3 regions of the Streptomyces sp. NPDC056479 genome follow, and region 2 is predicted to be linked to each of the others. Evidence: predicted binding sites of a transcription regulator. Region 2 holds the regulator's gene; each other region holds the start of a gene.
What was found. The regulator HrcA, encoded in region 2, represses chaperone genes, less so after heat shock. The targets are predictions, from matches to a motif close to TTNGCACTCNGNNNNNCNGAGTGCNAA.

Region 1 (7,769 bases), on a different contig from region 2:
GCATCGCCCTCACCCTCCGTCTCCTCGGCGGCCTGACCACCCCGGAGATCGCCCGAGCCTTCCTGGTCCCGGAGCCGACGGTCGCCCAGCGCATCGTCCGCGCCAAGCGCACCCTCGCCACCAGGAACGTCGCCTTCGAGGTGCCGTACGGCCCCGACCGCGAGGCCCGCCTCGGCTCCGTCCTCGACGTCATCTACCTGATCTTCAACGAGGGGTACGCCGCCACGGCCGGCGACGACTGGCTGCGCCCGGGGCTGTGCGAGGACGCGCTGCGGCTGGCCCGCGTGCTGGCGGGGCTGATGCCGAAGGAGCCGGAGGTGCACGCCCTGACGTCCCTCCTGGAGTTCCAGGCGTCCCGCGCGGCGGCCCGCACCAGCCCGTCCGGCACACCGATCCTGCTCAAGGACCAGAACCGCAGCCGCTGGAACCGCATGCTCATCGCCCGCGGCATCACGGCCCTGTCCCGCGCCGACGCCGCGGCCACGGGCGCCCCCGGCCCGTACGCCCTCCAGGCCGCCATCGCCGCCTGCCACGCGCATGCGTACACCTACGAGGAGACCGACTGGAAGACCATCGCCACCCTCTACGGCCTCCTCGCCGTCCGGTCCCCCTCCCCGGTCGTCGAGCTGAACCGCGCGGTCGCCGTGTCGATGACCGAGGGCCCGGAGCCGGCCCTGGAGATCGTCGACGCCATCGCCGCCGAACCGGTGCTGCGGGACTACCACTTGCTGCCCAGCGTCCGCGGCGACCTGCTGCTGCGTCTCGGCCGTACGGCTCAGGCACGGGCGGAGTTCGAGCGCGCGGCGACCCTGACGCGGAACGAGCCGGAGCGGGAGATGCTGCTCAGGCGGGCGGCGGACGCCGGGGCATGACTACGCGGGCCGTCCGACCAGCATCGTCGGCGCCCCCGCCACCCGGGTCAGGAAGACCGTCGCCGCGTTCGGCCCCTGCGGCTTGACCTTCTTGCGCAGTTCCTCCGGCTCGACTGCCGACCCTCGCTTCTTCACGGTCAGGATCCCGACCTCCCGCTCTCGCAGCAATGCCTTCAACTTCTTCACGTTGAAGGGGAGTTGGTCGGTGATCTCGTACGCCGTCGCGTAGGGCGTGGGCCGCAGCTCGTCCGCCGTCACGTAGGCGATGGTCGCGTCGACGAGCCCCCCGGCCAGCTGGTCGGCGACCTCGGCGACCAGATGGGCGCGGATGACGGCGCCGTCGGGCTCGTACAAGTACCGTCCGACGGGACGGACTTCGGGGTCGGGCAGGCCGCGGGAGAGCAGGGGGCGCGGGCCCGGCAGCAGGGTGGCGCGGATCGTCCCGGGAGCGGTGCCGAACCACAGCACCGCCTCCTTCACGTCCCCGCCGTCCGAGATCCACTCGGCCTCGGTGTCGTCGGGGATCGCCTCGTGGGGGATGCCGGGCGCGATCTTCAGTGCGGCGTGCGGCGCCTTGCGTGCCGCCTCGACGGCCCAGGACAGCGGCGGTGAGTACGCCTCGGGGTCGAAGATCCGACCGCGGCCGCCGCGCCGGGCGGGGTCGACGAACACGGCGTCGTAACCGCTGGTGTCCACCTCGGTGACGTCCGCCTCCCGTACCTCGATGAGGTCGGCGAGCCCGAGGCCCTCGGCGTTCGCCCGTGCCGCCGCCACCGTCGCCGGATCCCGGTCCACCGCCAGCACCCGGATCCCGGCCCGCGCGAGCGCGATGGCGTCGCCCCCGATCCCGCAGCACAGGTCGGCGACCGAGCCGATACCCAGCTCCTTCATCCGCCCGGCCCGGTACGCCGCCACACTCGCGCGCGTCGACTGCTCGACCCCGTTCGGCGTGAAGAACATCCGCCCCGCGTCCGCCGCCCCGAACTTCGCCACCGCCCGCTGCCGCAGCCGCGCCTGCCCGAGGGCCGCCGACACCAGCTCGGCGGGGTGCTCGCGGCGCAGCCGGGTGGCGACGGCGAGTTCGTCGGCGGGGTCGGTGTCGCGAACGGAGTCGAGGAGGGCGCGGCCCTCGGGGGTGAGGAGGGAGGCGAGGGCGGCGAGGTGGTCGTTCACCGGGTCATTGTCGGCCAGACGGCGTACCGCCCGCTCGATGGGCAAGCGCGGCGCACCGCCCGCGCACCGCTGGCCGCGCGGCCCGTCGCCCACCCTGTGGGCCAGTCGGTGGATGGTCCGCCCGCTGCCGCGGTGTCGGCACGGGTTCGGGGCGGGAGCCTGCCAAGATCCGGCTCCATGCAACTAGTAGTACAAAATGACAAAAGTCCCCGAAATGGGGCAGCGGTCGTAAAGCGCGGTCAGTGGACGGCCCGGCGTTCACGCGTCCGCGGTGTCATCGCCGTGCTTGCCCTGGCCGCCGTCGCCTCCGGCTGTGCGCAGCCCGGCGCGGTGGGGGGCGCGGGCCGATCGGGGGCCGGAGACGGATCCGAGGCCGCGGGTCCCAGCGCCGACGCGAGCCGGCAGCCCCTCAAGGCGCCGCCCGCCGCGGCCACTGCGGACCCGCAGGCCAAGAAGCTCCAGTCCGCCCGGGAGGCGCACGCCGCGCGGGTCGCCGCCGCCCGCCGCTGGCGTCTGGACAGGGTCCCGCTCGCGGCGCCGCCCGCCCCTGCCGAGAAGGTGAAGATCACCACCCGCGACGGCTTCGAGGTCGACGGGCACGAGGAGCTCGGCCTCCCGCCCGTGTTCACCACCGTCCCGACCACACATCGGGTCGTCTTCCTCACCATCGACGACGGCGCCGAGAAGGACCCGACGTTCCTGCGGATGATGAACGATCTGCAGCTGCCGTACACCGCCTTCCTCAGCGACTACCTGATCAAGGACGACTACCGCTACTTCCGGCGGATGCAGCGCGAGGGCGTGGCCCTGAACAACCACACCCTCCACCACCGCTACCTCCCGGCCCTCTCCTACCGCGGGCAGCAGCAGGAGATCTGCGGCATGCAGGAGGTCGTCGAGGAGCAGTACGGCAGGCGCCCGCTGCTCTTCCGGCCGCCCTACGGCAACTACGACCGGAACACCCTGCGCGCCGCGAAGTCCTGTGGCATCGAGTACGTCCCGCTGTGGAACGAGGAGGTGTTCGTCGACCACTGGGAGTACCGCGAGTGGGACCGGAAGATCCGACCGGGTGACATCGTGCTCAGTCATTTCCGGGGCAGGGAGGACTGGAAGGGCACAATGCCCGACATGATCCGCCGGTTCCTGGACAAGGTGACGGCCGAGGGCTACGCGGTGGCCCGGCTGGAGGACTACCTGTGAGGTCGGCGCCGGGGGCGCGGGCGCTCGCCGCCGTGGTCCTGGCGTCCGCTCTGCTCGCCGGGTGCGGTGGCGCGGTGGGTTCGGCCGACCCGCGCGGAGGGCCGGCCGAGCATGCGGCACGGTCGGCGAAGAACCCGACGTACACGGCACGGCCGTACCGTCACTGGGGCCTGACCGCCCCGCTGCCCGTGCCCCCGTCGCCGCCCGTCCGCGGACAGCCGCGGCCGGCCGGCGACCCGCTGCCCGTCGTCCACCGCGTCCGCACGCACCACAAGGTCGTCTTCCTCACCTACGACGACGGCGCCGAGAAGGACCCGCGCTTCGTCGACATGGTCCGTGAGCTACGGCTGCCGGTCAGCATGTTCCTCACGGACAGCGTGGTCGGCCCGGGCTACGGCCACTTCGCGCGCCTGCGCGCGGTCGGCGCGTCGATCCAGAACCACACCCTCGACCACGCCGCCCTGCGCGGTCTGCCGTACGCCGGCCAGCGCGCCGAGATCTGCGGCCAGCAGAACAAGCTCCGCGCCCGCTTCGGCATCCTCCCCCGCCTCTTCCGCCCGCCCTACGGCAGGTACGACACCACCACGCTCCGCGCGGCGGCCGACTGCGGCGTGACGGCGGTCGTGCTGTGGCGGGCGGCGATGGAGGGCGACGGCGAACTGACGTACGCGAAGGGGCCCGTCCGGCTGAGCGCCGGCGACATCGTGTCCGTCCCTTCGGGGGAGCCGGCCGGGCTGACGCTGCGAGAACGGACGACGAGGCTGCTCCGGGAGATCCAGGGGCGGGGGCTGACGGTGGGCCGGTTGGAGGACTACATCTGAGGGCCAGGCGTCCGAGGGATCCTTCAGGCGGCCACGGCAACACCGGTCACCGTCAGCGCCGCTCACCGTCAGCGCCGGTCACCCGAACGCGGCTCGGCCCGCGCCGCGAATTAGCAGTCCGCTTGACCGAGTGCTAATCGCGGTCATAGTCTCGGCTCTGGCACTCCCCACTGGAGAGTGCCAACACGCGACGGGCAGGTCCGGCACCCGCGACGACGGATCCACCTGGTCGCCACCTCAGACAGTTAACCCCGTGAGATCTCCGAAGGGGGAGGTCGGATCGTGACGACCACCAGCTCCAAGGTTGCCATCAAGCCGCTCGAGGACCGCATCGTGGTCCAGCCGCTCGACGCCGAGCAGACCACCGCCTCTGGCCTGGTCATCCCGGACACCGCCAAGGAGAAGCCCCAGGAGGGCGTCGTCCTGGCCGTGGGCCCGGGCCGCTTCGAGAACGGCGAGCGCCTGCCGCTCGACGTCAAGACCGGCGACATCGTGCTGTACAGCAAGTACGGCGGCACCGAGGTGAAGTACAACGGCGAGGAGTACCTCGTCCTCTCGGCTCGCGACGTGCTCGCGATCATCGAGAAGTAAGCACCACCTCAGAGTTTTTCCAGCTGCGCCCCTGGCCCCCCGCGACCACTTAAAGAAGCCGGGCGCCCGGGGCGCAGCGTCTTTTTTGAGAACCCACAGATTCGAGAGGGCTCCCGCTGTCATGGCGAAGATCCTGAAGTTCGACGAGGACGCCCGTCGCGCCCTCGAGCGCGGCGTCAACAAGCTGGCCGACACGGTCAAGGTGACGATCGGCCCCAAGGGCCGCAACGTCGTCATCGACAAGAAGTTCGGCGCGCCCACCATCACCAACGACGGTGTCACGATCGCCCGTGAGGTCGAGATCGAGGACCCGTACGAGAACCTCGGCGCCCAGCTGGTGAAGGAGGTGGCGACCAAGACCAACGACATCGCTGGTGACGGCACCACCACCGCCACCGTGCTGGCCCAGGCGCTGGTCCGCGAGGGCCTGAAGAACGTCGCCGCGGGTGCCTCCCCGGCCGCGCTCAAGAAGGGCATCGACGCGGCCGTGGCCGCCGTCTCCGAGGACCTCCTGGCCTCCGCCCGTCCGATCGACGAGAAGTCCGACATCGCCGCCGTGGCCGCGCTGTCCGCCCAGGACCAGCAGGTCGGCGAGCTCATCGCCGAGGCGATGGACAAGGTCGGCAAGGACGGTGTCATCACCGTCGAGGAGTCCAACACCTTCGGTCTGGAGCTGGACTTCACCGAGGGCATGGCCTTCGACAAGGGCTACCTGTCGCCGTACTTCGTGACGGACCAGGAGCGCATGGAGGCCGTCCTGGAGGACCCCTACATCCTCATCAACCAGGGCAAGATCTCCTCCATCCAGGACCTGCTGCCGCTGCTCGAGAAGGTCATCCAGTCGGGTGCCTCCAAGCCGCTGCTGATCATCGCCGAGGACGTCGACGGCGAGGCCCTGTCGACCCTGGTCGTCAACAAGATCCGCGGCACCTTCAACGCGGTCGCGGTCAAGGCCCCCGGCTTCGGTGACCGCCGCAAGGCGATGCTGCAGGACCTCGCGGTCCTCACCGGCGCCACGGTCATCTCCGAGGAGGTCGGCCTCAAGCTCGACCAGGCCGACCTGGACGTGCTGGGCAGCGCCCGCCGCGTCACCGTCACCAAGGACGACACCACGGTCGTCGACGGCGCCGGCGACTCCGCCGACGTCACGGGCCGCGTCGCCCAGATCAAGGCCGAGATCGAGAACACGGACTCCGACTGGGACCGCGAGAAGCTCCAGGAGCGCCTCGCGAAGCTGGCCGGCGGCGTGTGCGTGATCAAGGTCGGCGCCGCCACCGAGGTGGAGCTGAAGGAGAAGAAGCACCGTCTGGAGGACGCCATCTCCGCGACCCGCGCCGCGGTCGAGGAGGGCATCGTCTCCGGTGGTGGCTCCGCTCTGGTCCACGCCGTCAAGGTCCTCGAGGGCAACCTCGACAAGACCGGCGACGAGGCCACCGGTGTCTCCGTGGTCCGCAAGGCCGCCGTCGAGCCGCTGCGCTGGATCGCCGAGAACGCCGGCCTCGAGGGCTACGTCATCGTCTCCAAGGTGGCCGAGCTCGAGAAGGGCAACGGCTACAACGCCGCGACCGGCGAGTACGGCGACCTGGTCAAGGCCGGCGTCATCGACCCGGTCAAGGTCACCCGCTCCGCCCTGGAGAACGCCGCCTCCATCGCCTCCCTGCTCCTGACGACCGAGACCCTGGTCGTCGAGAAGAAGGAAGAGGAGGAGCCGGCGGCCGGCCACGGTCACGGCCACGCGCACTGAGCCCCAGCGCTCGCAGAAGGCCCCGGTCCCCGCACCTGTGTGCGGGGACCGGGGCCTTCCCCTTCGCGGGCTTCACCGACCGAGTACCCCCAGTTGCTCCAGCAGACCCGCCCGGTCGTAGAGCCAGTGGCCCTCGCAGATCCTGCCGCCCCGGAACCGCTGCCAGGTCATGCCCTGCATGGTCACGTCCTGCCCGGTCGCGGGAATCCCGAGAAACTCCCCCTTGTGCCGCGCGGCCCACGTCCACCGCGTACACACCTGGTCGCCCTGGGCCAGCTGATCGTCGATCCGGAACACGAAATCGAAGGCGGCCCGCCAGTCCGCGTACTGCTCCCGCAGCCCCTCGACACCCTGCACCGGCTCCGGATACGACGGATCGTGATCCACGTAGTCGGCGGTGACATGCTCCCCGATCCGCTCCGGCGCCATCGTCCCCATGTTCCCGAAGAAGGCCCGCGCGGCCAGCACATTCAGCTGCTCGTCCCGCACGACGTCGAGATCGGTGAAGGTCGGCGCCTCGTCGCAGAGCGCGACCATCTCCTGAAAGATCCGATCGGTCTCGGGCAGATTCGAATTCCGCATCGCGTCCTCGTACGACGGAAACTCCACGATCTCGACGAAGTGCGCCGAGTCGGCCCGATCCTTCCCGACCAGATCGTGCGTCGCCGTCCGTTTCCCCTTGGTCTGCTCGACCCAGCTGTCCATCAGCCGGTTCATCTCCTCGAAGCGGCTGGTCCTGCAGTCGATGAGCTGTACGAAGGTCATGACGCCGTCGCCTCCCGGTGCCCTGGGTGCGGCTGGACAGCTCCATTCTCCTCGCGGGTGGGCGGCTGTGCCTGTCGGGCTTTGGCATCATGACGGGATGCGAGCGCGGGGGAGCCGGTCCGTCTCGGCGGGCGGCGACATCGGGGTGGCCGTCACGGGCGACGACAACCAGATCGTGCTGGCGCCCGCCGTGCGCTCGGCGTACTGGGAGCAGGTCCGCCGTATCGCCCCTTTCGAACTCGTCGACCGCGACCGCGAGTTGGACGACCTCGCCGCCTTCTGCACCGCCGAGTCCGGGCCGTCGTACGTCTGGTGGCGGGCGGCGGCGTGGGCGGGCAAGACGGCCCTGATGTCGTGGTTCGCGCTGCACCCGCCGCATGGCGTGCGGATCGTGCCCTTCTTCGTGACGGCTCGGCTGGGGGCACAGAACGACGTGGTGGCGTACGTGGATGTCGTGCTGGAGCAGCTGGCGGAGCTGGTGGGTGAGGGCATCCCCGGCTATCTGACGGAGGCGACCCGGGAAGCCCATCTGCTGCGCATGTACCGGGAGGCGGCGGAAGTCTGTGCCCAGCGGGGCGAACGGCTGGTCCTGATCGTCGACGG
Region 2 (7,769 bases):
CGAGGAGCGCGCGCTGGAGCGCGGGCTGCGCGTCGCCGAGATTCTCGCGCCCGAGCCGCAGCGCGCCGAGCGGGACCGGGACTGGCTCAACCGGGGCGCCCTGTCCTTCCTCGCGGAGGCCTCCGACCTGCTCGCCGGGCAGCTCGACGAGAACCTCGTCGCCGCGCTCGCCGGCCAGCTGATCGTGCCCAGGCTCGCGGACTGGTGCGCGGTGTGGCTGGAGGACGAGGTCGCCGGGCGCTGGGGGTATCCCCGCTCCGGCGAGGCGGCGGGCGGCGCCGGCTGGGCGGTGGACGGCACCGCGGGCACCGGTCCCCGGCTCGCCCGGGTCTGGCACGGCTCCGAGAACCTCATCGAGGAACTCCGCAGCGCCCTGGAGAAGGAGCCGCCGCTACCGCCCGAGAACCACCGCACCGGGCCCGTCCCCTATCCCTGGCCCGGCGAGGCGCTCGGCGCACGCCACGCGGCCGGCACGGCGCTCGCGTACCGCCTGATCGCGGGCGGCCACCCGCTGGGCACGCTGGTCATCGGGCGGGCCGACCTCGTGCGCTTTCCCGACGAGGTCACCGGGCTCGTGGAGGACCTCAGCCGCCGGGTGGCCCTGGCCATCGGCGCGGCCCGCCAGTACGCCCGGCAGGCCACCATCAGCCGGGTCCTGCAGCGCGGACTGCTGCCCGGCGCCGTCGCGGAGATCCCCGGGGTGGCCAGCGCCCTCGTCTACGAGCCGTGCGACAAGGGCGGTCCGAGCGGCGACTTCTACGACCTGTTCCCGGCCGGCGACGGCCGCTGGTGCTTCGCCATCGGTGACGTCCAGGGCAAGGGCCCCGAGGCGGCCGTGGTGATCGGCATCGCACGGCCCTGGCTGCGGCTGCTGGCCCGCGAGGGCTACCGGGTCTCCGACGTCCTCGACCGCCTCAACCAGCTCCTCCTCGACGACGCCACGGAGGCCGCCGACGCCGCCGCCCGCGCCCTGGTCGGCCCGGCCCCTCCGGGCGACGGGCCGCAGACCCGCTTCCTGTCCCTGCTCTACGGCGAACTGACCCCCTTCGACGGCGGCCTCCGCTGCACCCTCGCCTCCGCCGGCCACCCGCTGCCGCTGCTGCTGGGTGAGGACGGCGAGGTGCACACCGCCGCACAGCCGCAGACCCTGCTCGGGGTCGTCGAGGACGCGACGTACACCAGCGAGACCTTCGAGCTGCGCTCCGGCGACACCCTGCTGTGTGTGACGGACGGGGTGACGGAGCGGCGCAGCGGCTCCCGCCAGTTCGACGACGGCGACGGTCTCGCGACGGCGCTCGCCGGCTGCACCGGGCTGAACGCCGAGCTGATCGCGGAACGGATCCGGAGGCTGGTGCACGAGTTCGGCGGGCGTCCGCCCGAGGACGATCTGGCGCTGCTGGTGCTGCAGGCCGAGTAGGCCGGCCGGTACGGGACAATAGAACCCATGCCCTCCGCACTCCCCGACGGCGAGCCCGTCCCCGCCGACGGCGCGCTGCCGCTGCACGCGCTCACCGCCGCGGCCGACCGCCCCCTCGGCTTCTACCTGCATGTGCCCTACTGCGCGACCCGCTGCGGCTACTGCGACTTCAACACCTACACGGCGACCGAGCTGCGCGGCACGGGTGGAGTGCTGGCGTCCCGCGACAACTACGCCGAGACCCTCGTCGACGAGGTCCGCCTGGCCCGCAAGGTCCTCGGCGACGACCCGCGCGAGGTCCGCACGGTCTTCGTCGGCGGCGGTACGCCCACCCTGCTGGCCGCCGGTGATCTCGTACGGATGCTGGGGGCGATCCGTGACGAATTCGGACTCGCCCCGGACGCGGAGATCACGACGGAGGCGAACCCGGAGTCGGTGGACCCGGCGTATCTGGCCACGCTCCGCGAGGGCGGCTTCAACCGGATCTCCTTCGGCATGCAGAGCGCCAAGCAGCACGTACTGAAGATCCTGGACCGCACCCACACCCCGGGCCGCCCCGAGGCCTGCGTCGCGGAGGCCCGCGCGGCGGGCTTCGATCACGTGAACCTGGACCTGATCTACGGCACCCCCGGCGAGTCGGACGACGACTGGCGGGCCTCACTGGAGGCGGCGATCGGCGCCGGGCCGGACCATGTCTCGGCCTACGCCCTGATCGTCGAGGAGGGCACCCAACTGGCCCGCCGGATCCGCCGGGGCGAGGTCCCGATGACGGACGACGACGTGCACGCGGACCGGTACCTGATCGCGGACGAGGTGATGTCGGCGGCGGGCTTCGACTGGTACGAGGTCTCGAACTGGGCCACGTCGGAGGCGGCCCGCTGCCTGCACAACGAGCTGTACTGGCGGGGCGCGGACTGGTGGGGTGCGGGTCCGGGAGCGCACTCGCACGTGGGCGGGGTGCGCTGGTGGAACGTGAAGCATCCGGGGGCGTATGCGGCGGCGCTGGCGGCGGGCCGGTCACCGGGAGCGGGCCGTGAACTCCTGACGGAGGAGGACAGGAGGGTCGAGCGGATCCTGCTGGAGCTGCGGCTGCGGGAGGGGGCGCCGCTGGAGCTGCTGCGGGAGGCAGGCCTCCAGGCATCCCGCCGCGCGCTGTCGGACGGACTGCTGGAGCGGGGGCCGTACGACGAGGGACGTGCGGTGCTGACGCTGCGGGGGCGGTTGCTGGCGGATGCGGTGGTCAGGGACTTGGTGGACTGATCACTCGGGCGAGCGAATCGGTGCGGAACGTCGGTTCGCTCCCTAATCTGGTTCGTAGGCTGCCGCCGGCCATACGCGGCGGATGTGGAGGGCCACGGAGATGACCACTGTGGATGATCGCCGGGTGCACGAGGCATTCGAGAACCTCGAAGTTCCCGAGGGCTTCAAGGCTGAGCTCATCCGCGGGGAAATCGTGATGATGGCCGGACCCGACAAGGTCCACAACCGCATCGTGCAGGCAGTGCAGGATCAGATCCCGCCGGGCGGATGGGACCGGCTGCAGACACAGGACGTGGCCTTTCCCGGTGAGGACAGCGAGCCGCAACCGGACCTCGTCGTCCTGGAGCTCGGCGCCGATGACGGCCCCGGACGGCTCGTACTCGCAGGCTCCGTGACCATGTTGGTGGAGGTCGTCTCCAAGACCAGCGTTCACCGGGACTATGTGGAGAAGCGGTCGCTCTACGCAGCCGGTGGAGTCCCCGTGTACCTGATCATCGATCCATTCGAAGGCCAAGTGCCTGGTGCTGTCGGAGCCGGCCGGAAGCGGACGCTCGGCCGACTATCTGTCGAAGAGGACCCGTAAGTTCGGCGATTCGGTGCCGCTGCCATGGCTGGGCATCGATCTGGACACGAGCAGGTTCGGCACCCTGCCGCCGCTCGGCGCTACGACGTGACGAAGTCGATCAGTTCCTCCACCCGCCCCAGCAACTCCGGCTCCAGGTCCTTGTAGGACCCCACCCGCTGCAGAATCGCCTGCCACACCGCCCCGGTGTTCTCCGACGGCCACCCCAGCGCCCGGCACACGCCCGTCTTCCAGTCCTGCCCGTGCGGGACCCGCGGCCACGCCTCGATGCCCAGGGACGACGGCTTCACCGCCTCCCAGATGTCGATGTACGGGTGGCCCACCACCAGGGCGTGCTCGCTCGTCACCGACTCGGCGATGCGCCACTCCTTCGTGCCGGGCACCAAGTGGTCCACCAGGACGCCCAGCCGCGCATCCGGACCGGGTGCGAATTCGGCCACGATCGACGGCAGATCGTCGACGCCCTCCAGGTACTCCACCACCACGCCCTCGATGCGCAGGTCGTCGCCCCACACCCGCTCGACCAGCTCGGCGTCGTGGCGGCCCTCCACGTAGATACGGCCGGCGCGCGCCACGCGTGCGCGTGCGCCGGGGACGGCGACCGAACCGGATGCCGTACGAGTGGGGCGTACCGGAGCCGCGCCCGTCGGCCGGACGAGCGTCACCGCCTTGCCCTCCAGCAGGAACCCGCGCGGCTCCAGCGGGAACACCCGGTGCTTGCCGAAGCGGTCCTCCAGCGTCACCGTGCCCGCCTCGCAGCGGATCACCGCGCCGCAGAACCCCGTGCCGGGCTCCTCGACCACCAGGCCGGGCTCCGCCGGGACCTCGGGGACGGGCTGGGGCTTCTTCCAGGGCGGGGTCAGGTCCGGAGAGTACTGGCGCATTCGGATGACGATAGGAGAAGCGCGTCCCGCACGTCCTCCGATCAGGGCGACACGCCGAAGCGAGCGGCCAGGGCGTCCCGCTGCCGCCGTACGAACTCCGCGTCCACCACCGCTCCGTGACCGGGCACGTACAGCGCGTCCGCGCCGCCCAGGTCCAGCAGGCGGTCCAGGGCGGCCGGCCAGTGGGACGGTACGGCGTCGGGGCCGGCCTGGGGGTCACCGGACTCCTCCACCAGATCACCGCAGAAGACCACCTCGCGGTCACCGGAGACCTCGCCCGGCACGAGCACGACCAGGTCGTGGGCCGTGTGCGCGGGGCCCACGTTCGCCAGCAGGACCTGGCGGCCGCCGCCCAGGTCGAGGGTCCACTCGCCGCTCACCTGGTGGTGGGGGCGGATCAGCGCGTCCACGGCCTCCTCCGCCGCGGCCGCGTCCAGGCCGTTGCGGACCGCGTCCGCACGCAGCTCCTCGCGCGCGTGCCGCCCGTCGAACACCGTGTCCATGCCCACCGGGCCGTAGACCTCCGCGCCCGCGAACGCGGCCGCCCCGAAGACGTGATCGAAGTGGGGATGGGTCAGCGCGAGATGAGTCACACGGTGACCAGCGAGCCACTGCGCCTGCGTCCGCAACCGCGCGCCCTCCGCGAGGCTCGACCCGGCGTCGACGATCAACGCGGTGCCGTCCCCCACGACCAGCCCCGCCGTGCAGTCCCACACCGGAAGCCGGCACCGACCGACCCCCGAAGCCAGCCGCTCCCACCCCAGCTCTTCCCAAGTCACCGTCATACGGCGACGCTAAGCGACACCAGGGATTTCGGGGCACGTCCCCACGCCGCCCGGCACGCACTCTCGCCGCACCGAGAGCACGCACCGAACGACGCGTGGACACACCCCGACCTCCCCGGCGACGCTAGCCAAGACACCGTCCCCGAGCACGGCGGACCTGGCCCGGCCTTGCCCGGGGCGTACCCCACCGCCGTACACTTGGCCGGGGACGGCTGGCACTCGGACGGACAGAGTGCCAGGAAAGGCGCCAAGGGGCACGACTTCTGGAGGTGTGCGCGAGATGCTGAGTGAACGCAGGCTCCAGGTGCTGCGCGCCATCGTCCAGGACTATGTCGGGACCGAGGAGCCGGTCGGGTCGAAGGCCCTGACCGAGCGGCACAACCTCGGCGTCTCCCCGGCCACCGTGCGCAACGACATGGCGGCCCTGGAGGACGAGGGCTTCATCGCCCAGCCGCACACCAGCGCCGGGCGCATCCCGACCGACAAGGGCTACCGGCTGTTCGTCGACAAGCTCGCCGGCGTCAAGCCGATGACCCCGCCCGAGCGGCGCGCCATCCAGAACTTCCTGGACGGCGCCGTCGACCTCGACGACGTCGTGGCGCGCACCGTACGGCTGCTCGCGCAGCTCACCCGGCAGGTCGCCGTCGTGCAGTACCCGTCCCTGACCCGGTCCACCGTCCGGCATGTCGAGCTGCTCTCGCTCGCCCCCGCGCGCCTGATGCTCGTCCTGATCACGGACACCGGCCGGGTCGAGCAGCGCATGATCGACTGCCCGGCGCCCTTCGGCGAGACCTCGCTCGCGGATCTGCGCGCGCGGCTCAACAGCAAGGTCGCGGGCCGGCGCTTCAGCGATGTGCCCAGGCTCGTCGAGGACCTCGCCGAGGCCTTCGACATCGAGGACCGCGGCACCGTCTCGACCGTGCTCTCCACCCTCCTGGAGACGCTCGTCGAGGAGAACGAGGAGCGGCTGATGATCGGCGGCACCGCCAATCTCACCCGCTTCGGACATGACTTCCCCCTCACCATCCGTCCGGTCCTCGAGGCGCTGGAGGAGCAGGTCGTGCTCCTCAAGTTGCTTGGCGAGGCCGGGGATTCGGGCATGACCGTGCGGATCGGGCACGAGAACGCCTATGAGGGACTCAACTCCACTTCCGTGGTCTCGGTGGGCTACGGTTCGGGCGGCGAGGCAGTCGCCAAGCTCGGCGTGGTCGGACCGACCCGCATGGATTACCCGGGAACGATGGGAGCGGTACGCGCAGTGGCACGTTACGTCGGACAGATCCTGGCGGAGTCGTAAGTGGCCACCGACTACTACGCCGTGCTCGGCGTGCGTCGCGACGCGTCGCAGGAAGAGATCAAGAAGGCCTTCCGGCGGCTCGCCCGCGAGCTGCACCCGGACGTCAACCCGGATCCGAAGACCCAGGAGCGGTTCAAGGAGATCAACGCCGCTTACGAGGTGCTGTCGGACCCGCAGAAGAAGCAGGTCTACGACCTCGGCGGCGACCCGCTGTCCCAGGCGGGCGGCGCGGGCGCCGGCGGCTTCGGCGCGGGCGGCTTCGGGAACTTCTCGGACATCATGGACGCGTTCTTCGGTACGGCGTCCCAGCGCGGTCCGCGCTCGCGCACCCGGCGCGGCCAGGACGCGATGATCCGGCTGGAGGTCGAGCTCGACGAGGCGGCCTTCGGTACGACGAAGGACATCCAGGTCGACACGGCCATCGTCTGCAACACCTGTAACGGTGAAGGGGCCGCACCCGGCACCTCCGCCCAGACGTGTGACATGTGCCGCGGCCGCGGTGAGGTGTCGCAGGTGACCCGGTCCTTCCTGGGCCAGGTCATGACGTCCCGCCCCTGCCCGCAGTGCCAGGGATTCGGGACGGTGGTTCCCACGCCGTGCCCCGAGTGCGCGGGCGACGGCCGCGTACGGTCCCGGCGCACCCTGACGGTCAAGATCCCGGCCGGTGTCGACAACGGCACGCGGATCCAGCTCGCCGGCGAGGGCGAGGTCGGGCCCGGTGGCGGTCCCGCCGGTGACCTGTACGTCGAGATCCACGAGCTGCCGCACTCGACCTTCCAGCGGCGCGGCGACGACCTGCACTGCACGGTGACGATCCCGATGACGGCGGCGTGCCTCGGCACGAAGGTGCCGCTGGAGACGCTGGACGGACTGGAGGAGGTCGACATCCGGCCCGGCACCCAGTCCGGCCAGTCGATCCCGCTGCACGGGCGCGGCGTGACACATCTGCGCGGCGGCGGGCGCGGCGACCTCATCGTGCACGTCGAGGTGCAGACCCCGACCAAGCTGGACCCCGAGCAGGAGCGGTTGCTGCGGGAGCTGGCCAAGCTGCGGGGTGAGGAGCGGCCGCAGGGGCAGTTCCAGCCGGGGCAGCAGGGGCTGTTCTCGCGGCTGAAGGACGCGTTCAACGGCCGCTGACCGTCGGCGGTGTGCCCGCCGTTCAAACGCCGGACGGGCCCACCACAGTTGGCCTGTGCCAAGGGACCGGCCCGATTCGGACTTGTTCGGAGGACGTGACAACATGCCGTCATGTCCTCCGCGCTGACCGATCTCTTCCCGCGTCCGATCGTGCAGGCCCCCATGGCGGGCGGCGTCTCCGTGCCGCAGCTCGCCGCTGCCGTGTCCGAGGCCGGCGGGCTCGGGTTTCTCGCCGCCGGGTACAAAACCGCCGACGGGATGTACCAGGAGATCAAGCAGCTGCGAGGGCTGACCCAGCGGCCCTTCGGCGTCAACCTGTTCATGCCGCAGCCGGAGTACGCCGACGCCTCGGCCGTGGACGTCTACGCACATCAGCTGGCCGGTGAGGCCGCCTGGTACGAGGTCG
Region 3 (7,769 bases), on a different contig from region 2:
GTACGCGTCGGCGTGCACGCCGGCCGGGATGTCCAGCATCAGCACGCCGTCCTCGCCGACCCCGCGCCGCACCGCCTCCCGGTCCCCGTCGGACAGCGCCGAGCACACCCACAGGGCGCCCGCCTCCGGCCCGATCGCCGACAGCCCGGAGACGACTCCGCCGCCGCCCCTCTTGGAGTGCAGCGAGCCGTCGTCGCGCACCTCGTACGAGACCGGGCCGCGGTTCGACGCGACGAGCACCTTGGCAGCACCCTGAGTGGAAGCCATACGCCTCAACCTAGCCCGGCCCGGAAACGCTCAAACGTACGGTTCCGCTCAGTGGGCGGCACTTGTACCCCCTGTATACGGCCGGTTTCCGGCGTTTACGCGACCTTCCGCGTCGCATACTCGGCGATCTCCACCATCGGCGGCCGTTCCTCCGTGTCCACGGAGTACGTACGTGGCTCGAACCCGTCCTCGCCGCGCTCGAACTGGGTCAGCGAAGGCCGGACCAGATGCCCGCGGGCCAGCCTCAGCTGGGCCGTGCGGTAGATCGCGGCGGACATCCGGCCCAGGGCCTGTCCGTCCTGGTGGCGGTGCTTGCGCACCCCCACGTCCACCTGGGCCAGCGCGTCCAGGCCCACCAGATGCAGGGCGTCGACCAGCATGCCCAGCTCGACGCCGTATCCGACGGGGAACGGCAGCTGCTCCAGCAGCGACCTGCGTGCCGCGTACTCGCCGCCCAGCGGCTGCACGAAACCGGCGAGCTGCGGCCAGTGCATGTTCAGCAGCGGGCGCGCCATGAGCTCGGTCACCCGGCCGCCCTGTCCGGCCGCCGAGCCGAGCGGGCGGTCGTACATCGCCTTGACCAGATCCACGCCGGGGTCGGTGAGCAGCGGGCCGACGATGCCCGAGACGAAGTCGGAGGAGAACTCCCTGAGGTCGGCGTCGATGAAGCAGACGATGTCCCCGCTCGTCACGAGCAGGGAGCGCCAGAGCACCTCGCCCTTGCCGGGGACGGCCGGGAGGTGCGGGAGGATCTCGTCCCGGTGCACCACCCGAGCGCCCGCCGCGGCGGCCACCTCGGAGGTGCGGTCGGTGGATCCCGAGTCGACGACGACGATCTCGTCGACCAGCGGAACCTGCCGGACCAGGTCATGGGCGATGATCGCGACGATGTCGCCGACCGTCTCCTCCTCGTTGAGTGCGGGCAGCACCACGGAGACCGACTGACCCGTACGCTGCTTGGCGGCCAGGATCTGGTGCAGCGGGCGATCGGCAACGGACCAGGAGCGGCTGTTCAGCCAGCGGTCGACTTCTTCCAGCACGGTCGGCGGCTCCTCACTGTCGGGATGCGTGCCCGTCGCGTCAGCGGCAGAATCATCGCAGTCATCTCGCGGTTCGGACGGCTCTCTCAACTGTCCTGGCGTTCGGTTACAGTCTTGAACAACGCGGATGACCATCGCATGTCCGAGGTCGACCGTCGTCCACAACCGAATACCGCTCATCCAGAGGGGCAGAGGGATACGGCCCGATGAAGCCCCGGCAACCCTCCAGTCGGTTCTCGTAGATCAGCGTCGATCGTCACCGTTGATCGTCTCCGCGAGGCTCCCGGCTAGGGAAGGTGCCAAATCCGTCTCACGACGAGATGCGTCGTGAGGAAGATGAGGAGAAAGGGCCTCGCCTCACATGGCTGTGCAGACTGTTGCAAGCACCACCGACTCCACCGTAGACCTCGGTCCCGCCGCGGCGCTGTCCTGCCGCGAGTGCGGTCACCGGGTCCCTCTCGGCCCGGTCTTCGCGTGCGAGGAGTGTTTCGGCCCGCTGGAGATCGCGTACGACTTCTCGGCCTATGACGCCGAGGAGCTCCGCAAGCGGATCGAAGCGGGCCCCGCGAACATCTGGCGCTATGCGCCCCTGCTGCCCGTCCCGGCCGACGTGGCGACCAAGCCGAACATCAACCCCGGGTGGACCAAGCTCGTCCAGGCCGACAACCTCGGAGCCGAGCTCGGCGTCGACGCCGGCAAGCTGTTCGTCAAGGACGACTCCGGCAACCCGACGCACTCCTTCAAGGACCGCGTGGTCGCTCAGGCCATCGAGGCCGCGCGCGCCTTCAACTTCACCACCCTCTCCTGCTCATCCACCGGCAACCTCGCCGGTGCGGTGGGCGCCGCCGCGGCCCGCGCCGGCTTCCGGTCCTGTGTGTTCATCCCGCACGACCTCGAGCAGGGCAAGGTCGTCATGGCCGCGGTCTACGGCGGCGAGCTCGTCGGCATCGAGGGCAACTACGACGACGTGAACCGTTTCTGCTCCGAGCTGATCGGCGACCCGGCCGGCGAGGGCTGGGGCTTCGTCAACGTCAACCTGCGGCCGTACTACGCCGAGGGCTCCAAGACCCTGGCGTACGAGATCTGCGAGCAGCTCGGCTGGCAGCTCCCCGACCAGCTGGTCGTGCCGATCGCCTCGGGCTCGCAGCTCACGAAGATCGACAAGGGGCTCCAGGAGCTGATCAAGCTCGGGCTCGTCGAGGACAAGCCGTACAAGATCTTCGGTGCGCAGGCCGAGGGCTGCTCGCCGGTGTCGACGGCGTTCAAGGCCGGCCACGACGTGGTCCGCCCCCAGAAGCCGAACACCATCGCCAAGTCGCTGGCGATCGGCAACCCGGCCGACGGTCCGTACGTCCTGGACATCGCCCGCCGCACGGGTGGTTTCGTGGAGGACGTGACGGACGAGCAGGTCGTCGACGCGATTCGGCTGCTCGCCCGGACCGAGGGGATCTTCGCGGAGACCGCCGGTGGAGTGACCGTGGGTGTGACGCAGAAGCTGATCGAGAACGGTGTGCTGGACCCGAGTCTCACGACCGTCGTGCTCAACACCGGCGATGGGCTGAAGACGTTGGACGCGGTGGCCGGTACGGGGCTGACTGCGACGATTCGTCCCAACCTGGACTCGTTCCGCGAGGCCGGTCTCGTCTGAGACGCCTGTCCCACCGAACCTGCACACTGACCGGAGGTCACACCGTATGAGCGTCAACGTCCGCATCCCCACCATCCTGCGCACCTACACGGGTGGCCAGGCCGAGGTCGCCGCCGAAGGCGCCACCCTCGGCGAGGTCATCGCCGACCTGGAGAAGAACCACACCGGGATCGCCGCCCGGGTTCTCGACGACCAGGGCAAGCTGCGTCGGTTCGTCAATGTGTACGTCAATGACGACGACGTGCGTTTCGAGCAGGGGCTGGAGACGGCCACTCCCGACGGTGCGGGCGTTTCCATCATCCCGGCCGTCGCCGGCGGCTGACCGAGGCTGACCGAATGACCGATCATTACCTTCGGTAACTCAGGTTACTGAGAGTTCATCGAATTGCCCCCTCCGTGAGAGAAGCGGAGGGGGCAATTCTGTGTGGTTGAGCGAGGTACAGTTGGGGAACGTGCCGCCGATCTCCGAGTCGGTTGCCCTTGATTTCTGCCGTAAGCCCGACAAGAAGTAGCCAAAGTGTGCGGGTTTTTTGCGGCTTTTGTTCCGTATGCCGGGTCCGACTTGACCTGAAGTCAGCGGAATTGTCCCCACATTCCCGACCGGTCGTGCCCGGATTTCTCGTCCGATTGACCTGTTGCAGACGGCAGTTGGGCAGATACATTCAGCCGCGGTCGACGCGTTCCGGCGCACGCCCCCGACCGATGGGGGGTGAGGTCTGACCCGGATCCGCGAAGTGTGGATCTGTGCAAGGGCCAGTAATAGGGGAGTTAGGCATGGCTCAGGGCACCGTCAAGTGGTTCAACGCGGAGAAGGGGTACGGCTTCATCGCGGTCGACGGTGGTGCGGATGTTTTCGTCCACTACAGCGCGATCCAGATGGACGGGTACCGCACCCTGGAAGAGGGCCAGCGAGTCGATTTCGAGATCTCGCAGGGTCAGAAGGGGCCGCAGGCGGACATGGTCCGACTGGCGACCGGCTGAAGCACGCGTCGACTTAAAGCAGCGACGTTCTTCTTCGAAGGGCCCGCACCTCCAGGGGTGCGGGCCCTTCGCCGTGCTCGGGACCTGTCCACGTCCGGGCGCAGTGCCCGGCTCGATCCCTGAGAGCCGCTTGCTCCCACCCGCCACCCGACCACCACCCCTCAACGAGCGCCCGCTTCGCGAGCGCGCCTTGCACTCTCATGGGTCGAGTGCTAATCATTGCGTTAGCACTCTGAAGGTGAGAGTGACAACGAAGGACCGGGTCGGTGAGGCCCGCAGGCCGGGTGGGGCAAGGAACCACAAGGCATGCGAGCCGTCCGTCGCGGGCGCGGGCGCGGTCCGAAGGAATCACCCCCAGTCCTGGAGGGACCACTTCACATGGCCAAGATCATCGCGTTCGACGAGGAGGCGCGGCGCGGCCTCGAGCGCGGCATGAACCAGCTCGCGGACGCCGTGAAGGTGACGCTCGGCCCCAAGGGCCGCAACGTCGTCCTCGAGAAGAAGTGGGGCGCCCCCACGATCACCAACGATGGTGTCTCCATCGCCAAGGAGATCGAGCTCGAGGACCCGTACGAGAAGATCGGCGCCGAGCTGGTCAAGGAAGTCGCCAAGAAGACGGACGACGTCGCCGGTGACGGTACGACCACGGCGACCGTTCTCGCCCAGGCCCTCGTGAAGGAAGGCCTGCGCAACGTAGCCGCCGGCGCCAACCCGATGGCCCTCAAGCGCGGTATCGAGCGCGCCGTCGAGGCCGTCTCCGCCGCCCTGCTCGAGCAGGCGAAGGACGTCGAGACCAAGGAGCAGATCGCCTCCACGGCCTCCATCTCCGCCGCCGACACCCAGATCGGCGAGCTCATCGCCGAGGCGATGGACAAGGTCGGCAAGGAAGGCGTCATCACCGTCGAGGAGTCCCAGACCTTCGGTCTGGAGCTGGAGCTCACCGAGGGTATGCGCTTCGACAAGGGCTACATCTCGGCGTACTTCGCCACCGACATGGAGCGGATGGAGGCGTCGCTCGACGACCCGTACATCCTGATCGCCAACTCCAAGATCGGCTCCGTCAAGGACCTGCTCCCGCTCCTGGAGAAGGTCATGCAGTCGGGCAAGCCGCTGCTGATCATCGCCGAGGACGTCGAGGGCGAGGCCCTGTCGACCCTGGTCGTCAACAAGATCCGCGGCACCTTCAAGTCCGTCGCCGTCAAGGCCCCGGGCTTCGGTGACCGCCGCAAGGCGATGCTGAACGACATCGCCATCCTCACCGGTGGCGAGGTCATCTCCGAGGAGGTCGGTCTCAAGCTCGAGAACACCTCCCTGGACCTCCTGGGCAAGGCCCGCAAGGTCGTCATCACCAAGGACGAGACCACCATCGTCGACGGTGCCGGCTCCTCGGAGCAGGTCGCGGGCCGGGTCAACCAGATCCGCGCCGAGATCGAGAACAGCGACTCGGACTACGACCGCGAGAAGCTGCAGGAGCGCCTGGCGAAGCTCGCCGGCGGTGTCGCGGTCATCAAGGCCGGTGCCGCCACCGAGGTGGAGCTCAAGGAGCGCAAGCACCGCATCGAGGACGCCGTGCGCAACGCCAAGGCGGCCGTCGAGGAGGGCATCGTCGCCGGTGGTGGCGTGGCCCTGCTGCAGGCCTCCGGTGTCTTCGAGAAGCTGGACCTCGAGGGTGACGAGGCGACCGGCGCCAACGCCGTGAAGCTCGCCCTGGAGGCCCCGCTCAAGCAGATCGCCGTCAACGGTGGTCTCGAGGGTGGCGTCGTCGTGGAGAAGGTCCGCAACCTTCAGGTCGGTCACGGCCTGAACGCCGCGACCGGTGAGTACGTCGACATGATCGCCGAGGGCATCATCGACCCGGCGAAGGTGACGCGTTCCGCGCTGCAGAACGCCGCGTCGATCGCCGCGCTGTTCCTCACCACCGAGGCCGTCATCGCCGACAAGCCGGAGAAGGCCGCCGCGCCTGCCGGTGGCGGCATGCCGGGCGGTGACATGGACTTCTGATCGACGTCGGGGGCTTCGGCCTCCGGTTGATCAACGTCCTTGCCGAGGGCGGCACTCCCTGTTGCGACAGGGGGTGCCGCCCTCGGTGTTTTGGCGGGTGGGAGGTGGTTCGTGGTTGCCCGCACAGCTCCCCGCGCCCTGGAGGGACGTCCGCTGCACGCCCCTCACGAAACAGAACCCCCTCCTCGGGAATGCGTGACCTCGCGTGACCGGTTGCTTAAGGTGGTGCAACAATGCGCGTGCACATACTGACCGGTTCAACCGACCCCACTTTCGAGGAGCCCTCCACGTGACCGTCACCGAGCCCGCCGCCTCCCGCGCGGCCCAGATCCTGTCCCGGCCGACCGTGATCAACGGCCTCACCGTCCCGAACCGCATCGTGATGGCGCCGATGACCCGGATGTTCTCGCCGGGCGGCGTCCCCGGTGAGGACGTGCTGTCGTACTACTCGCGTCGGGCCGCCGCCGGAGTGGGGCTGATCGTCACCGAGGGGACGTACGTCGGCCATGAGTCGGCCGGGCAGAGCGATCGGGTGCCGCGGTTCCACGGAGAGGACCAGCTGGCCGGGTGGGCGAAGGTCGCCGAGGGTGTGCACGCGGCGGGCGGCACCATCGTGCCGCAGCTGTGGCACATCGGCATGGTGCGCAAGCAGGGCCAGCCGCCCTTCGCCGACGCCCCCGCCGTCGGCCCCTCGGGTCTGCGCATCGGCGCGGATGAGGCCACCGGCAGGGCGATGACCCGGCAGGACCTCGACGACGTGATCGGCGCCTTCGCCGAGGCCGCCGCGGACGCCGAGCGCATCGGCTTCGACGGCGTGGAGATCCACGGCGCCCACGGCTACCTGGTCGACCAGTTCCTGTGGTCGGGCACCAACCGCCGTACGGACGCCTACGGCGGTGACCCGGTCGCCCGTACGCAGTTCGGGGCGGAGATCGTGGCCGCCGTACGCGAGAAGGTCTCGCCCGACTTCCCGGTCATCTTCCGCTACTCGCAGTGGAAGCAGGAGGCCTACGACGCCCGCCTCGCCGAGACCCCGGAGGAGCTGGAGGCCATCCTGGCCCCGCTCGCCGCGGCCGGCGTCGACGCCTTCCACGCCTCCACCCGCCGCTACTGGATCCCGGAGTTCGAAGGCTCCGACCTCAACCTGGCGGGCTGGACGAAGAAGCTGACCGGCAGGCCCACCATCACCGTCGGCTCGGTCGGCCTGGACGGCGAGTTCCTCGGCGCGTTCGCCGGTCAGGGCTCCGCGCTCAAGGGGATCGACGACCTCCTGGACCGTCTGGAGGCCGAGGAGTTCGACTTCGTGGCGGTCGGCCGGGCGCTGCTCCAGGACCCGGAGTGGGCGGCAAAGGTGCTGGACGGGCGGTTCGGCGAGCTGGCCGCGTATGACGCGGCGTCGCTGAAGAGCCTGAGCTGAGGCCCGACTCGCCGCTACCGTCGGAGAGATGAGGATCCTTCATCTCTCCGACACGCATCTTGAGAAGACCGACGCCCCGAACAAATACGGCGTCAACGCCACCGACTCGCTCCGGCTGATGCTCGCCGAGCTGAGCCGGCTGCGGGACGTCGACGCGATCGTCGTCACGGGGGACATCGCGGACGACGGCGCCGTGGAGGCGTACGCGGCCGTACGGGAGCTGGTGGGCGAGTTCGCGCGGACGCTCGCCGCGCCGGTCTTCTACACGACCGGCAATCACGACGAGCGCGTGGCCTTCGGCAAAGTGCTGGGCAGCGGGCATGCGGAGCCGGAGCTGGTCCTGGACTCCGAGGCCGGCGAGCGGGCTGCCGTGAGCACGGTCGGGGGCCTGCGGTTCGTGACGCTGGACTCGCTG

Region 1: groES (co-chaperone GroES) is a predicted target of HrcA. The motif match lies at 4,177-4,203, and genes of this name have one in related genera.
Region 3: groL (chaperonin GroEL) is a predicted target of HrcA. The motif match lies at 4,126-4,152, and genes of this name have one in related genera.

What each region holds. Positions count from the first base shown of each region.
Region 1 is NZ_JBHTRZ010000013.1:281,534-289,302, forward strand. It holds gene ACFQ6S_RS40695 (RNA polymerase sigma factor) at 1-872, shown strand, start outside; gene ACFQ6S_RS40700 (methyltransferase domain-containing protein) at 873-2,084, opposite strand; gene ACFQ6S_RS40705 (polysaccharide deacetylase family protein) at 2,223-3,245, shown strand; gene ACFQ6S_RS40710 (polysaccharide deacetylase family protein) at 3,242-4,066, shown strand; gene groES (co-chaperone GroES) at 4,349-4,657, shown strand; gene groL (chaperonin GroEL) at 4,779-6,401, shown strand; gene ACFQ6S_RS40725 (ester cyclase) at 6,474-7,166, opposite strand; gene ACFQ6S_RS40730 (hypothetical protein) at 7,264-7,769, shown strand, end outside.
Region 2 is NZ_JBHTRZ010000004.1:527,060-534,828, reverse strand. It holds gene ACFQ6S_RS18980 (SpoIIE family protein phosphatase) at 1-1,417, shown strand, start outside; gene hemW (radical SAM family heme chaperone HemW) at 1,445-2,677, shown strand; partial or broken gene ACFQ6S_RS18970 (Uma2 family endonuclease) at 2,778-3,351, shown strand; gene ACFQ6S_RS18965 (DUF3097 domain-containing protein) at 3,341-4,144, opposite strand; gene ACFQ6S_RS18960 (MBL fold metallo-hydrolase) at 4,186-4,929, opposite strand; gene hrcA (heat-inducible transcriptional repressor HrcA) at 5,210-6,226, shown strand; gene dnaJ (molecular chaperone DnaJ) at 6,227-7,363, shown strand; gene ACFQ6S_RS18945 (nitronate monooxygenase) at 7,475-7,769, shown strand, end outside.
Region 3 is NZ_JBHTRZ010000006.1:468,084-475,852, reverse strand. It holds gene ACFQ6S_RS25595 (trehalose-6-phosphate synthase) at 1-267, opposite strand, end outside; gene ACFQ6S_RS25590 (glucosyl-3-phosphoglycerate synthase) at 363-1,307, opposite strand; SAM riboswitch class I at 1,481-1,650, shown strand; gene thrC (threonine synthase) at 1,669-2,955, shown strand; gene ACFQ6S_RS25580 (ubiquitin-like small modifier protein 1) at 3,002-3,277, shown strand; gene ACFQ6S_RS25575 (cold-shock protein) at 3,730-3,936, shown strand; gene groL (chaperonin GroEL) at 4,315-5,937, shown strand; gene ACFQ6S_RS25565 (NADH:flavin oxidoreductase) at 6,227-7,354, shown strand; gene ACFQ6S_RS25560 (metallophosphoesterase family protein) at 7,383-7,769, shown strand, end outside.